One region of the Streptomyces sp. NPDC088812 genome, then DNA from elsewhere that is predicted to be linked to it. Evidence: predicted binding sites of a transcription regulator. Region 1 holds the regulator's gene; the other holds the start of a gene.
What was found. Region 1 encodes HspR, which represses chaperone genes until heat shock. Its sites were predicted from a motif close to TTGAGNNNNNNNNNCTCAA; they were not measured.
Positions count from the first base shown of each region.

Region 2: the regulator HspR is predicted to act here: its motif matches at 4,899-4,917, upstream of lon (endopeptidase La).

Region 1 is NZ_JBIVJP010000002.1:342,590-350,216, forward strand. It holds gene ACIP67_RS05315 (fibronectin type III domain-containing protein) at 1-619, shown strand, start outside; gene ACIP67_RS05320 (Uma2 family endonuclease) at 644-1,186, opposite strand; gene ACIP67_RS05325 (heat shock protein transcriptional repressor HspR) at 1,448-1,894, opposite strand; gene dnaJ (molecular chaperone DnaJ) at 1,900-3,078, opposite strand; gene grpE (nucleotide exchange factor GrpE) at 3,112-3,765, opposite strand; gene dnaK (molecular chaperone DnaK) at 3,762-5,612, opposite strand; gene ACIP67_RS05345 (MraY family glycosyltransferase) at 5,708-6,988, opposite strand; gene ACIP67_RS05350 (heterodisulfide reductase-related iron-sulfur binding cluster) at 7,236-7,627, shown strand, end outside.
Region 2 is NZ_JBIVJP010000011.1:105,422-113,048, forward strand. It holds gene ACIP67_RS20600 (nitrate- and nitrite sensing domain-containing protein) at 1-264, opposite strand, end outside; gene ACIP67_RS20605 (hypothetical protein) at 633-1,418, shown strand; gene ACIP67_RS20610 (MarR family winged helix-turn-helix transcriptional regulator) at 1,742-2,239, opposite strand; gene lon (endopeptidase La) at 2,453-4,876, opposite strand; gene ACIP67_RS20620 (GNAT family N-acetyltransferase) at 5,051-5,749, shown strand; gene ACIP67_RS20625 (spermidine synthase) at 6,168-6,878, shown strand; gene ACIP67_RS20630 (response regulator transcription factor) at 7,003-7,627, shown strand, end outside.

The DNA of each region.
Region 1 (7,627 bases):
CACCGGGGTGACGGTCACCCCGACCGAGTACGGCTTCCTGGTGGGCTGGGACGCCAACCCGACCGCCGATTTGGCGAGTTACACGGTTCGCCGTGGCGAGCTCCTGGGCGACGAGGGCGACGAGCGGGTGTGCTCCCTCTCCGCGGGCTACTCCGTACCGGCCGGCACCACCTCGTACGCGTACACCGTCCTTCCCGACGGTGAGCAGTCCTGCTTCGTCGTGGACGCCGTCGACGACGCCGGGAACTCCGCGTTCCGATGGACCGGCGAGGCACAGATCGTGACCGCAACCGAGCTGGACATGACACCGAGCGTCCCGACGCCCGACGGCTCGCCCCTGTCCCTCACCGTGTCGGCCGCCGAGGGCGACGAGGGCAACCTGCTGACCTGGCAGGGGCTCGCCGACTCGGCACCGGAGCAGGCGGGCGGCTACCTCGTCCACCGCTGGAACCCGGAGACCTCCGCGTACGAGACGATCGCCGCACTCCCGAGCGGCACCACCGAGTTCGCCGACACCAGCGTGCAGCGCGGAACCACCACCTACTACTGGGTCACCGCGGTGGCGGAGGACGGCACCGAGTCCCTGCCGGCCGGCGACTGGACCGTGACCGCGCCGTAGCGCACCTCACGCGTCCGATCCACCTCAGCCCCGCTTCGGGCCAGTGATCGCCTCACCGATCACGAAACCCTTGGCGGGGCCTTCGGGCACGGTGACCTCGGTGCCGTAAGGGACACGGTGGACGTCCTCCCAGTCGGCCGTGTCGGGGCGGGGCCCGGTGAGGAGGGTGACGGCGCCCTGGCCGTCGTAGTCGTCGATGAGGACGTAGACGGGGATGCCGGCACGCGCGTACTCACGGCGCTTCTTCACCCGGTCCCGTTCGAGGCTGCGCTTGCCGGGGGAGGTGACTTCGAAGACAGCCCTCACTCCGGCGGCGACCAGGCCGAGGCCGTCATCGGTCACGTAACGCTCCGGGTCTCTCGCGACGACGAACAGATCCGGAACCCACGCCGAGCCTTCGTGGATGACGTTCGTGCCGCTGCGGACGGCGAGATCCCCGCGTCGCAAGTGATCTCTCAGGGCTTCCCTCAGCAGGAAAATGATCTGGCTGTGTGAGTACCGGCCGGTCGGCGACACCTCAAGGGCTCCCTCGATGATCTCAGCGCGGTAGCCCTCAGGGAGCTCCATGGCCTTCCACGCCTGCCACAGGACCTCGTCCAGATCGGGGACGTTCTCCGACAGGGCGGCATCACCTCCTCAAGTGTGGGCCGGGGGTGCACGCGGCACAAGCAACGCGATCACCGTAGGGACGGCCGTGCCTCCGACCGGCCCACATGCCACCTGTTCACCCGTTCGAGCGAGAGGGAAACGATCCGCCCGGCCCCGAGCAGCACGAAGGGGCCCGGAGGTTCGTCCTCCGGGCCCCTTCACACGGGTCGACGCGCGCCGTCAGTCCTTGGCCTTCTTCGGCCGCCACACCACCAGCGCGCTGGTCTGCTGCACCTCCTGGTACGGCACCAGGTCGCGCCGGTAGGAGGCGTGGACCGCCGCCTCCCGCTGCTGCATGGCCGCCGCTGCGCCGTCCAGCGCGGACTGGAGCTCGGCCACCCGGGCCTGGAGGGCGGCGACCTGGTTCTCCAGTTCGATGATCCGCTTGATGCCGGCCAGGTTGATGCCCTCGTCCTGCGACAACTGCTGCACGGTGCGCAGCAGTTCGATGTCGCGGGCCGAGTAGCGGCGGCCCCGCCCGGCCGTACGGTCCGGGGAGACCAGGCCGAGGCGGTCGTACTGGCGCAGGGTCTGCGGGTGGAGGCCGGAGAGCTGGGCCGCCACCGAGATGACGTAGACCGGGGTCTCCTCGGTCAGTTCATACGGGTTACGTCGACGGCCGTCCATCACCCTCAAGCTCCCTTCGCGGCCTCGAACAGCTCCGCCCGCGGGTCCTCACCCGCGGTGGCCTCGCGATACGCCTCCAGTGCGTCACGAGCCTTCCCCGACAGGTCCTTCGGAACACTCACCTCGACGGTGACCAGCAGGTCGCCGCGGGTTCCGTCCTTGCGGACCGCGCCCTTGCCCCGGGCGCGCATGGTGCGCCCGTTGGGTGTGCCGGGCGGCAGCTTCAGCGTCAGGGCCGGGCCGCCGAGCGTGGGCACCCTGACCTCGCCGCCCAGGGCCGCCTCCGTGAAGGTGACGGGCACGGTGACGGTGAGGTGGTCGTCCTTGCGGCCGAAGACCGAGTGCGGGTCGACGTGGACGACGACGTACAGGTCGCCGGCCGGGCCGCCGCGCTCACCGGGGGCGCCCTTGCCGCGCAGCCGGATCCGCTGCCCGTCGGTGACGCCCGCGGGGATGCGGACCTGCATGGTGCGGGAGGACTTGGCCCGCCCGCTGCCGCTGCACTCCGCGCAGGGGTGCTCGGCGATCAGGCCGCGCCCCTTGCAGTCGGGGCAGGGGTCGGTGAGGGAGAAGCCCCCGCCCGAGCCGCGCGCCACCTGCCCGGTGCCGACGCAAGTCGGACACACCCGGGGGGTGCCGTTCTTGTCGCCGGTGCCGGAACATGCCTTGCACGGTGACTGGGAGGTCATGCGCAGCGGGACCGTCGCGCCCTCGATCGCCTCGGTGAAGCTGAGGGTGACCTCGGTGTCGATGTCCTGGCCGCGCCGGGGCTGGGTGCGGGTGCCCGTGGCACCACCGCGGTTGAACAGGCCCCCGAAGACGTCACCGATCCCGCCGCCGAAGCCGCCGGCTCCCCCGGCGCCGCCCTGGGCGCCCCCGAAGAGGTCACCCAGGTCGAAGTTGAAGGAACCGCCGCCCGCACCCGGGCCGGGGCGGAAGCCGCCGCTGCCGAAGAGGGCGCGCGCCTCGTCGTACTCCTTGCGCTTCTTGGGATCGCCGAGGACGTCGTTCGCCTCGGAGATCTCCTTGAAGCGCTCCTCGGCCTTGACGTTCCCCTTGTTGGCGTCCGGGTGGTACTCGCGGGCGAGCTTCCGGTACGCCTTCTTGATCTCGGCCTCGGTGGCGTCCTTGGGGACGCCGAGGACCTTGTAGTAGTCCTTCTCGATGAAGTCCTTGGTGCTCATCCTCGACGTCCCTCCTCTCGCGTCGGTTCGCGCTCAGCCCTCGTCCGGGCCACCGCTCTCCTTGTCGTCGGCCGCCGTCTCGCTCTCCTCGGCCGGCTTGACCGTCTGGGCCCCCGGCTGGGGTTCGGCCACGGCCACCCGGGCGGGACGGATGGTGCGCTCGCCGAACCGGTACCCGGGCTGAAGGATCGCCACGCACGTCGTCTCGGTGACGTCCGGCGCGTAGCTGTGCATCAGAGCCTCGTGGATCGTCGGGTCGAAGGGCTCGCCCTCCTTGCCGAACTGCTGGAGGCCCATCTTCGCCGCGACGGTCTCCAGGGACTCGCCGACGGACTTGAAGCCGCCGACCAGTTCGCCGTGTTCCCGCGCGCGGCCGATGTCGTCGAGCACGGGCAGGAGCTCGGTCAGGAGGTTCGCGACGGCGATCTCCTTGACCGCGATCCGGTCGCGCTCGACCCGGCGGCGGTAGTTCTGGTACTCGGCCTGGAGCCGCTGGAGGTCCGCGGTGCGCTCGCCGAGCGCGGTGCGCACCTGGTCCAGCTGGGCCACCAGCCCGGCCGTCTGGTTCGCGTCCCCGGCCGGGGCCGCCCCCTCGTCGGAGGGAGCGGCCTTCGGCTCGGCGTCGTCGGAGGTGGCGCCGGAGGGGACGTCGGGCTTCTCCTCGAAGCCCGGGGTCTCCTCCGTCACGCGGCACCGTCCTTGCGCTCGTCGTCCACGATCTCGGCGTCCACGACGTCGTCGTCGGCGGCCTTGGCACCGCCGGCGGTGGCGCCCTCCGGGCCGCCCGCGGCCTGGCCGGCCTGGGCGTCGGCGTACATGGCCTGGCCGAGCTTCTGCGAGACGGCCGCGACCTTCTCGGTGGCGGTGCGGATCTCGGCGGTGTCCTCGCCCTTGAGCTTGTCCTTCAGCTCGGAGAGGGCCTCCTCGACCTCGGCCTTGATCTCGCCGGGGACCTTGTCCTCGTTGTCCTTGAGGAACTTCTCGGTCTGGTAGACGAGCTGCTCGCCCTGGTTGCGGGCCTCGGCGGCCTCGCGGCGGCGGTGGTCCTCCTCCGCGTACTGCTCGGCCTCCTGGCGCATGCGGTCGACCTCGTCCTTCGGCAGCGAGGAGCCGCCGGTGACGGTCATCTTCTGCTCCTTGCCCGTGCCCAGGTCCTTCGCGGTCACGTGCATGATGCCGTTGGCGTCGATGTCGAAGGAGACCTCGATCTGCGGGACGCCGCGCGGCGCCGGCGGCAGACCGGTCAGCTCGAACATGCCGAGCTTCTTGTTGTACGCCGCGATCTCGCGCTCGCCCTGGTAGACCTGGATCTGCACGGACGGCTGGTTGTCCTCGGCCGTGGTGAAGATCTCGGACCGCTTGGTCGGGATCGTGGTGTTGCGCTCGATGAGCTTGGTCATGATGCCGCCCTTGGTCTCGATACCGAGGGACAGCGGGGTCACGTCGAGGAGCAGGACGTCCTTGACCTCACCCTTGAGGACACCGGCCTGGAGCGAGGCGCCGATGGCGACGACCTCGTCCGGGTTCACGCCCTTGTTGGCCTCCTTGCCGCCGGTCAGCTCCTTGACGAGCTCGGCGACGGCGGGCATACGGGTGGAGCCACCGACGAGGACGACGTGGTCGATCTCGTTGATGGAGACGCCGGCGTCCTTCATGACGTTGAAGAACGGGGTCTTGCAGCGCTCGAGGAGGTCCGCGGTCAGCTGCTGGAACTGGGCGCGGGTGAGCTTCTCGTCCAGGTGCAGCGGGCCCTCGGCGGACGCCGTGATGTACGGCAGGTTGATCGAGGTCTCGGTGGACGAGGACAGCTCGATCTTCGCCTTCTCGGCGGCCTCGCGCAGACGCTGGAGCGCCATCTTGTCCTTGGACAGGTCCACGCCGTGGCCGGACTGGAACTGCTTGACCAGGTAGTCGACGACGCGCTGGTCCCAGTCGTCACCACCGAGGTGGTTGTCACCGTTGGTGGCCTTCACCTCGACGACGCCGTCGCCGATCTCCAGGAGGGACACGTCGAAGGTGCCGCCACCGAGGTCGAAGACGAGGATCGTCTGGTCGTCCTTGTCGAGGCCGTAGGCGAGCGCGGCCGCGGTGGGCTCGTTGACGATGCGCAGGACGTTGAGACCCGCGATCTCACCGGCTTCCTTCGTCGCCTGGCGCTCGGAGTCGTTGAAGTACGCCGGGACGGTGATGACCGCGTCGGCCACCTTCTCGCCCAGGTACGCCTCGGCGTCGCGCTTCAGCTTCTGCAGGATGAAGGCGCTCATCTGCTGCGGGTTGAAGCTCTTGCCGTCGAGCTCGATCTTCCAGTCCGTGCCCATGTGACGCTTCACGGAACGGATGGTCCGGTCCACGTTGGTGACCGCCTGGCGCTTGGCGACCTCGCCGACCAGCACCTCGCCGTTCTTGGCGAAGGCGACGACGGACGGCGTGGTCCTGGCACCCTCGGCGTTGGTGATGACGGTGGGCTCGCCGCCCTCCAGAACGCTGACGACGGAGTTAGTCGTGCCCAGGTCGATGCCGACCGCACGTGCCATGGTGATCTTCCTCCAGCTGACTTGAGTGGAACGGACTCAAGTGTGCACGACACCCGCCGCCCGGTCAACAGACCTGAGTCACACCGACTCAACTCTTATCCGTTCCTTACGCGCAATACCTCGCCGACCTGCGGCGACACCGTACGGCGAGATGCTCGCGCGGGTGACTCGGCCGACCGCCGAGGGGGCTGCACCGCGGAGACGGAGGGCTGCCGGGCACGGGCGCGGGCCCGCACGGCACCTTCCTCCTGACGCCGCCCCGCGCCCTCCCCGGACCGCCGCGCGCCCACTTCCCCGGACCGCCCCGCGCCCGCTTCCCCGGACCGCCGCACCACACCGCCTTCACCGGCGCGCCGCACCACGCCCCCGCCTTCACCGGCGCGCCGCACCACGCCGCCCTCCCCCGGCCGGGCGTACACCGGCACCCGCCACAGTCCGAGGACGACGACCAGGACGCCGCCCGCCACCCACAGCACGGCCTGCGCGTCCGCCCAGCCGGCGTGCACCAGGGTCCCGACGAGCACCCCCGCGAAGGCCGCGACGCCGAGCAGGACCGTCACCCCCTGCGGGGTGAGGCCGAGCCGCCGCAGCCGGTGGGCCAGGTGGTCGGGCCCGCGCCGCAGCAGCGGGCGCCCGGCCGTGCGCCGGGCCAGCAGGACGAGGACGACGTCGGCGGCGGCGACCGCGGTGAGCGCGAACAGCACGCCCGCGCCGGCCACGGCGTCCTGGCCCGCGCGCGCGGAGACGGCCGCCGCGGCGAGCAGGAAGCCGGTGAAGAGCGCGCCGCAGCCGCCGAGCGCCACGCGCGCGGGAGGCCAGTTGTGCATCAGGAACCCGGTCAGAGCGGCGGCGAGCACGCTCAGCAGCACGGCGAGGCCGTCCATCATCTCGGCCGCCGCGCACGCCCCCACGCCGAAGGCGGTGACGACCCCCACGGTCCCGGCGACCCCGTCGGCGTGGTCCAGGGCCCGGAAGGCGAGCGCGACGCAGGCGATCCAGCCGACGGCCGCCACTCCGGCGACGACGCCGGTGTCGCCGTAGGGCACCACGAAGGCCGCCGCGACCGCCGTACCGGCCACCACGAACCGGGCCTTCAGCCGCCACAGGTCCACGACCAGCCCGAGCACCGCGACCCCGCCGCCCGCGACGAGCAGCGCCCCCATGCCCTCGCCGAGCGGGGCCACCCCCGTCCGGTCACCGGCGGTCGCGACGAGGCACGTCGTCAGTACGACGGCCACGCCGCCCGACAGCGCCACACGCCGCCGCCGCTGCCGCCGGTCGACCAGTCCGACGCGCAGGGCGGGCCCGCGCAGCAGCGCGGCGAGGAAGGCGGTGAGGAGCAGGGCGGCGGTGGCGGCGGCGATCCCGTAGAGCACGGATATAAATTAGTCATGAAAGTACCAATTTGGCATGAATAACACGGTCTGATTCTGAGGTGACCCTCAGCGACCCAGATCACCCGCCGCCCGACTACAGTGCGACGGGAGATGGGGGTAGTCTCAGACGGACTACATAAGTTACCGCTTAGTAATTTCGGGTACCTGTTCCGACGCGCCGCGCACCCGCGCACGCGCCGCACGACACGTCCCCGCCGTATCCCCCTCGCAGGCCCGAGGAGCCCCCATGCAACTCGCCGCGATCATCGTGTCGCTGGCCCTGACCGTGGTCGGCGTCGCCCTGCTCGCCCGAGCCATCGGCCAGTTCGTCCGGTACTTCAAGCTGGGCCAGCCGGTCCCGGCGGGCACCCGGACCGACAACCCCTACCAGCGCAGCGTGACACTGGTCCGCGAGTTCCTCGGCCACACGCGCATGAACCGGTGGGGCATCGTCGGTGTCGCCCACTGGTTCGTGGCCATCGGCTTCCTGACGCTGCCGCCGACCCTGGCGCAGGCCTTCGGCCAGCTCTTCCAGGCCGACTGGACGCTGCCGGTCATCGGCGGCTTCCTGCCGTTCGAGCTCTACATCGAGTTCATCGGCGTGATGACGATCCTCGGCATCGCCGTACTCATCGCCAT
Region 2 (7,627 bases), on a different contig from region 1:
TTCGTCGGCGATCGACTGCGCGAGGACCAGCGCGTCCTGGGTCCGCTCGGCGAGGGTCACCAGATCCTGTGCGTCCTTCAACTGCCCGGAGGCGTCGAGGACGGAGGGGGCTCCGGCGCCCGCGACGGCGGCGGCCACCACGGCCACCGCGACGATCAGCCGGTTGCGTACGTGGGTCGGACGGCCCTTCCCTACAGGGGTGCGCTCCGCGCCCCCCTCGGAGGCCGTCTTGCTGCCTGTGCGCCGAGGCCGCGTCTTCTGCACCGGTGCTCGCATTCCTGACTCGTGTTACCCATGGGCCGGATGACGCTCCGTCAACGGGTGCGTACGTCCGGTACGGTCCCCGACCCTCCCAGTGCCGGTGGGCAGGGGTCGCGCATCGACTGCCCCGCCACCCGAAGGAGTGAACATCGGAGGAGAGTTGAGGGGCAAGTCACTCCGGCACCTGCGAGGCCTTTGCACGGGGCGCCGGTTGGACGTGGGCGGCGGGCTTTGGCAATATTCGCCGCCACGCCTTCCCGGAGTGCGTTATTCCCTCCCAAAACAGGCGCCTGACCTGCGACGGTGCGCCCACCCGAGGAGTGTTGCCAGCCTTTCGCGAAGGGTGTGAAGGGGTCGTGCAGACTGGCGGGATGCGCACGGAACTTGTGTCGGAGCCCGGTGATCGGGCCTACCCCAACGAGGACTTCGCGAGCGTCGGACTTCCCGCCTCCGGTCAGGGCGGTTCACTCGTCCTGCTGGACGGCGTGACGCCGCCCCGGAGCGGCACGGGCTGTCTCCATTCGGTCCCCTGGTACACGGCGCGGCTGGGCGGCGCCCTGACCGAACTGACCGTTTCACTCCCGGATGTTCCGCTGGCCGAGGCGCTCTCCCTCGCTCTGGCGCGTACCGCCGACGCCCACTCCGGCACCTGTGACCTTTCTCACCCGCGTACGCCGCAGGCGACGGTGGTTCTCGCCCGCTGGTCCCCGGACTCGGTGGAGTACCTGGTCCTGTCCGACTCGGCGCTCCTCCTGGCCTCCCCCGACGGCACGGTCACCCCCGTCCTGGACGACCGTCTGACGCTCGTCCCGCCGGCGCTGCTGGCGAGCGCGGAGGTCTGCGACACGCGGGTCCGCAACAAGGAGGGCGGCTTCTTCACCGCTGCCGCGGACCCGGCGGTGGCGGCCCGCGCGGTCACCGGCGCCGTCCCGCGCACCGAGGTGGCCGCCCTCGCGGCCCTCAGCGACGGGGTGACGCGGTGGGTGGACACGTTCCGCGAGGGCGACTGGACGGACCTGTTCGGCCGCGTCCGCAAGGAGGGCCCTCGCACGCTGGTGGAGCGCGTGCGGAAGCTGGAGCGGGCGGACACCGAGCGGGAGTTCCTGGGCCGCGCCAAACGGCACGACGACGCGACGGCGGTCTTCGTGGAGCTGTGAGGTGGGGCCGGGACCTGGGCCGCGCACTGGTTCGGGCGGGCTGTGCCACGCCGGGGTCGGGCCGGCTCAGGCCTGCTCGGGCTGGCTCGGGCTGGCTCGGGCCTTTCGGCCCCGCGTTGGTTCGGGCGGGATGAGCCATCCACCGGATCTGGCCTGACGGACCACACCGGGGGTCGGGCCTGCTCGGGCCTGCCCGGGCCTTCGGCCCCGCGTTGGTTCGGGCGGGATGAGCCATCCGCTGGTTCTGGCCTGACGGACCATGCCGGGCATCGGGCCTGCTCTCGAACGGTCGCCGGTCCAGACCCGATCGGCCGGTCGCCGGTTCAGGCCTGCTTGGCCATGCCCTGGTTCAGCTCGTGGAGCAGGCGGGCCAGCTCCGCCACCTCCCCGCGGTCCCAGTGGGCGAGCTGGCTGACGTACCGTGCCCGGCGGGCCTCGCGGACCCGGCCGACCCGGGTGCGGCCCTCCTCGGTCAGGTCGACGAGCCAGGCGCGTCCGTCCGCCGGGTCCGGCGCGCGGGCGATCAGGCCGAGCTGTTCCAGCGCGCGCAGCTGGCGGGACATGGTGGCCTTGCCGACGCCGATGTAGGCGGCGAGTTCGGTCGCCCGCTGCCGCCCGCACTCCTCCAGCCGGACGAGCAGGCCGTACGCCGCGGACTCCAGGTCCGGGTGCACCTCGCGGGCCATCTCGCCCTGATTGGCCCGGGCGCGGCGCAGCAGCACCGTCAGCTCCCGCTCCAGGGACAGGAACTCCTGGTCCACACCTCTTCGCGACACCTCGGATGCGCCCCCGCGTCCGTCGCCGTTTCCGTCCTCGTGCACGTCAGCGCTCCTGATCCGGTTCCGTGCCGATTCTACGTGCGTAGCCGCACCCCGGGCCGAGGGTCGTGGCATGCACCTGCCCCATGACGCCATGACCCATGACGCCATGACCCATGACGCCAAGACGCCGTGACGCCGTGGCCGGTGGCCCCGGGCGGGCGAAGGCCCGGGCCTCCCTCACGGGACCCGGGCCTTCCCCTCCGGACGCGTCCGTCACGCCGCGACCGGAACCTCCGGCGTCACCCCGCTGGTCGCGGGGGCGAGCGCCAGTTCCAGGACCTGGCGGACGTCGGTGACGGCGTGGACGTCCAGCTTGTCCAGGACCTCCGCCGGGACGTCGTCCAGGTCGGGCTCGTTGCGCTTGGGGATGATCACGGTGGTCACCCCGGCGCGGTGCGCGGCGAGCAGCTTCTGCTTCACACCGCCGATCGGGAGGACCCGGCCGGTCAGCGAGACCTCGCCGGTCATCGCCACGTCCGTACGGACCAGCCGTCCGGACAGCAGGGACGCGAGGGCCGTCGTCATCGTGATGCCCGCGCTCGGGCCGTCCTTGGGGACCGCGCCCGCCGGGAAGTGGATGTGCACGCCCCGGTCCTTCAGGTCGGCGACCGGCAGTTCCAGCTCGGCGCCGTGGCTGCGCAGGAAGCTCAGCGCGATCTGCGCCGACTCCTTCATCACGTCGCCCAGCTGACCGGTCAGGGTCAGGCCCGCCGCGCCCGTCTCCGGGTCGGCCAGCGACGCCTCGACGTACAGCACGTCGCCGCCCGCGCCCGTGACCGCGAGCCCCGTCGCCACACCGGGCACCGAGGTGCGCCGCTCGGCCGGGTCCTGGGCGGACTCGGGCACGTGGTGCGGCCGGCCGATCAGGTCACGCAGGTCCGCCTCGGTGACGGTGAACGGCAGCTCCCGCCGGCCCAGTTCGTGCTGCGCGGCGATCTTGCGCAGCAGCCGGGCGACGGACCGCTCCAGGGTGCGCACGCCGGCCTCGCGCGTGTACTCGCCGGCCAGCTTGCGCAGGGCGCTCTCGTCGAGGGTCACCTCCTCCTTGTCCAGGCCCGCCCGCTCCAGCTGGCGCGGGAGCAGGTGGTCACGGGCGATGACGACCTTCTCGTCCTCGGTGTAGCCGTCGAGGCGGACCAGCTCCATACGGTCGAGCAGGGCCTCGGGGATGGCCTCCAGGACGTTGGCGGTGGCGAGGAAGACGACGTCCGACAGGTCGAGCTCGACCTCCAGGTAGTGGTCGCGGAAGGTGTGGTTCTGCGCCGGGTCCAGGACCTCCAGCAGGGCCGCCGCCGGGTCGCCGCGGAAGTCGGACCCGACCTTGTCGATCTCGTCGAGCAGGACGACCGGGTTCATCGAACCGGCCTCCTTGATCGCGCGGACGATCCGGCCGGGCAGCGCGCCGACGTACGTACGCCGGTGACCGCGGATCTCCGCCTCGTCCCGGACACCGCCGAGGGCGACGCGGACGAAGGCGCGGCCCATGGCGTGCGCGACCGACTCGCCCAGCGAGGTCTTGCCGACGCCGGGCGGGCCGACCAGGGCCAGCACGGCGCCGCCGCGCCGTCCGCCGACCACGCCCAGGCCCCGGTCGCTGCGGCGCTTGCGCACCGCCAGGTACTCGGTGATCCGCTCCTTCACGTCCTCCAGGCCCGCGTGCTCGGCGTCGAGGACCGCCTTGGCGCCCTGGATGTCGTAGGCGTCCTCCGTCCGTTCGTTCCACGGCAGTTCCAGGACGGTGTCGAGCCAGGTGCGGATCCAGGAGCCCTCGGGCGACTGGTCGCTCGCCCGCTCCAGCTTGTCGACCTCCTTGAGGGCGGCCTCGCGGACCTTCTCCGGCAGGTCGGCGGCCTCGACACGGGCGCGGTAGTCGTCGGACTCCTCGCCCTCGCTCTCGCCGTTGAGCTCGCGCAGTTCCTTGCGGACGGCCTCCAGCTGACGGCGCAGCAGGAACTCGCGCTGCTGCTTGTCGACGCCCTCCTGGACGTCCTTGGCGATGGTCTCGGCGACATCCTGCTCGGCGAGGTGGTCGCGCAGTTGCTGGGTGGCGAGCTTCAGACGGGCCACCGGGTCGGCCGTCTCCAGGAGCTCGACCTTCTGCTCGGTGGTCAGGAACGGCGAGTAGCCGGAGTTGTCGGCGAGCGCGGAGACGTCGTCGATGGCCTGGACGCGGTCGACGACCTGCCAGGCGCCGCGCTTGCGCAGCCAGGCGGTGGCCAGCGCCTTGTACTCCTTGACCAGTTCGGCGACCTGGCCGGGCAGGGGCTCGGGCACCTTCTCGTCGAGCCGCGTGCCCTCGACCCACAGGGCCGCGCCGGGGCCGGTGGTGCCGGCGCCGATCCGGACGCGGCCGCGGCCGCGGATCAGCGCGCCCGGGTCGCCGTCGGCCAGCCGGCCGACCTGCTCGACCGTGCCGAGCACGCCGGTGCTCGCGTACGTGCCGTCGATGCGCGGCACCAGGAGTACCCGGGGCTTCCCGGGTTCCGAGCGGGCGGCGGCCTGGGCCGCTTCCACCGCGGCGCGCACATCGGCGTCGTTGAGGTCCAGCGGAACCACCATCCCGGGCAGCACGACCTCGTCGTCGAGCGGCAGTACGGGCAGGGTGAGCGGTGTGAACGCTGCGGACTCAGCAGCCATGATCTCCCCTTCGGCAGTCAAGTTGAGTTATGCCGACTCAATGCACGGGCGGCGTCGAATGTTCCCGGGTGGTCGTTCGCTGTGAGCGATCACGTCTGCCGGGTCCGGCACGTGGCACCGTACAGTCGCCTCACGTAAGTGGCGAATGTGCTGACTGGCTATTACGGAGGTCGTGTGGACGGGATCGTGCGGGCCTGGGTGGACGGGTGGGTCGTGTCGCGCGGAGCCGCTCCGCCCGTGCGGCGGCCCTGGGGGTTCACCGTCGACGTGGGGCAGTCCGCGCACGTGTCGCGGCACGTCCTCGCCCGGATCGGGGACGACGTCGAGGAAGGCGTGGTGCGCAAGGTCGCGGACGGGGTGACCGGGGCCGGTGTGTGGCTCAAGGTCTTCCAGGACCCGGCGGTGACCGCGGAATGGCTCGGCCCCGGCTGGTGGGTGGACCCGGAGCCGGGATGGCTGATGACGCTGCCGCTGCGCACGGCGGCGGAAGGGGGACCGAGGCCGGGACCGGCGGAGGCGGGGCCGGCCCGGGCGCCCGACGGTTATCGGCTGCGCGCGTGGACGCGCGGCGGCGTCACGCGCGTGATGGTCGCCGCGCCCGACGGCTCCTTCGCCGCGCGGGGCCAGGTGGCTCCGACCGGCGCGACCGCCGTCTTCGACCAGATCGAGACCGCACCCGGACACCGCCGCCGCGGCCTGGGCAGCGTCGTCATGCGGACGCTCACGGCCGCCGCTGCGGCCGAGGGCACCGAGACCGGCGTCCTCGCGGGGACGCCGGCGGGGCGTGCGCTGTACGAGTCGCTGGACTGGACGGCGGTGGCGCCGCTGACGAGCGCGAAGTTCCTGGGGGCGGGCGGGGACAGCGACTCGTGACCGGGGGCCGGGGCCGGGAGCCGGGGGCCGGAACCGGGGACCGGGGCCGGGAGCCGGGGGCCAGGACCGGGAGGCGGGGGCCACGGGGCCGGGACCGGAGGCCGGAGGCCAGGACCGCGGCCGCGGCCAGGACCGGGGCCGGGACCGGAGGCCGGGGCCGGGACCGGAGGCCGGGGCCGGGACCGGAGGCCAGGACCGGGACCGCGGCCAGGACCGGGACCGCGGCCAGGACCGGGACCGGGGCCGGGATCGGAGGCCAGGACCGGGACCGCGGCCAGGACCGGGACCGCGGCCAGGACCGGGACCGCGGCCAAAACCGGGGCCGGGACCGGAGGCCGGCGCCGGAACCCGCAGCCGGCCCAAGACCGGCCCCGCGGAATTCCCCGCCCTCCCCCGCCTCCGGTGCCAGGATGGGGCGATGCCCCTCTCCCGCGACATGTCCCCCGAACCCGGCGGCCGACCCGAAGTCCTGGACCGTCGTGAGGGCCCGTACGGCGAGGTCGTGCTGCGCCGGCACGGGGAGTTGCTCCAGATCATCGCCAACGGCTGCTTCCTGATGGACACCTCCGACGGCCGCTCGGAGCGGCTGCTCGTCGACGCCGCCCTGACCGCGCTGGACGGGCGCCCCGCACCCGACGTGCTGATCGGCGGCCTGGGCGTCGGGTTCTCGCTCGCGCACGCCGCCGCCGACCCCCGCTGGGGAGGCGTCACGGTCGTGGAGCGGGAACGCGCCGTCATCGACTGGCACCTCGACGGCCCGCTCGCCGCGATCTCCCGCTCCGCCCTCGCCGATCCGCGCACGACGATCGTGGAAGCGGATCTGCTCGACTACGTCGAAAAGACTGTCAATGAGACTTCCGCCACGTTCGACGCGCTCTGTCTCGACATCGACAACGGGCCCGACTGGACCGTCACCGAAGGCAACGGCGGACTCTACTCGGAGGCCGGACTCGCGGGCTGCGCAAGGGTGTTGAGGCCCGGAGGGGTACTGGCCGTGTGGTCCGCCCAGCCGTCGCCTGAATTCGAAGGAACCTTGAGAAATGCCGGGTTCCAACGGGTGCGTACCGAAGAGATCCCGGTTGCCCGAGGCGTGCCGGACGTCGTGCACCTCGCCGTCGTACCCGGATAGCAAAGGCGCGGTGACTCCCCGTACGCTGCTGCCCTGACGTCGATCATTGAGGCGTCAACCGCAGTCATGCGCAATCAAGGGATCACCCCACTGGTCCCGGAAAAGCACACCTCAGGGGCGGGCGATGGAGCAGACACACACCTCGCACAACGGCACGACGGCGACCCCGGGCGCACAGCGCCGCGTTCTGGTGGTCGAGGACGATCCGACGATCGTCGACGCCATCGCGGCCCGCCTGCGCGCGGAGGGATTCCTCGTGCAAACGGCGGGCGACGGCCCGGCGGCCGTCGACACGGCCGAGGCCTGGCAGCCCGACCTGCTGATCCTCGACATCATGCTGCCCGGCTTCGACGGCCTGGAGGTCTGCCGTCGCGTGCAGGCCGCCCGCCCGGTGCCGGTGCTGATGCTCACCGCGCGCGACGACGAGACCGACATGCTGGTCGGGCTCGGCGTGGGCGCCGACGACTACATGACCAAGCCGTTCTCGATGCGGGAGCTGGCGGCACGCGTGCACGTGCTGCTGCGCCGCGTGGAGCGCGCGGCGCTCGCGGCGGCCACGCCCCGCTCCGGCATCCTGCGCCTCGGCGAGCTGGAGATCGACCACGCCCAGCGCCGGGTGCGGGTGCGCAGCGAGGACGTGCACCTCACGCCCACCGAGTTCGACCTGCTGGTCTGCCTGGCGAACACCCCGCGTGCGGTGCTCTCCCGTGAGCAGCTGCTGGCGGAGGTGTGGGACTGGGCGGACGCCT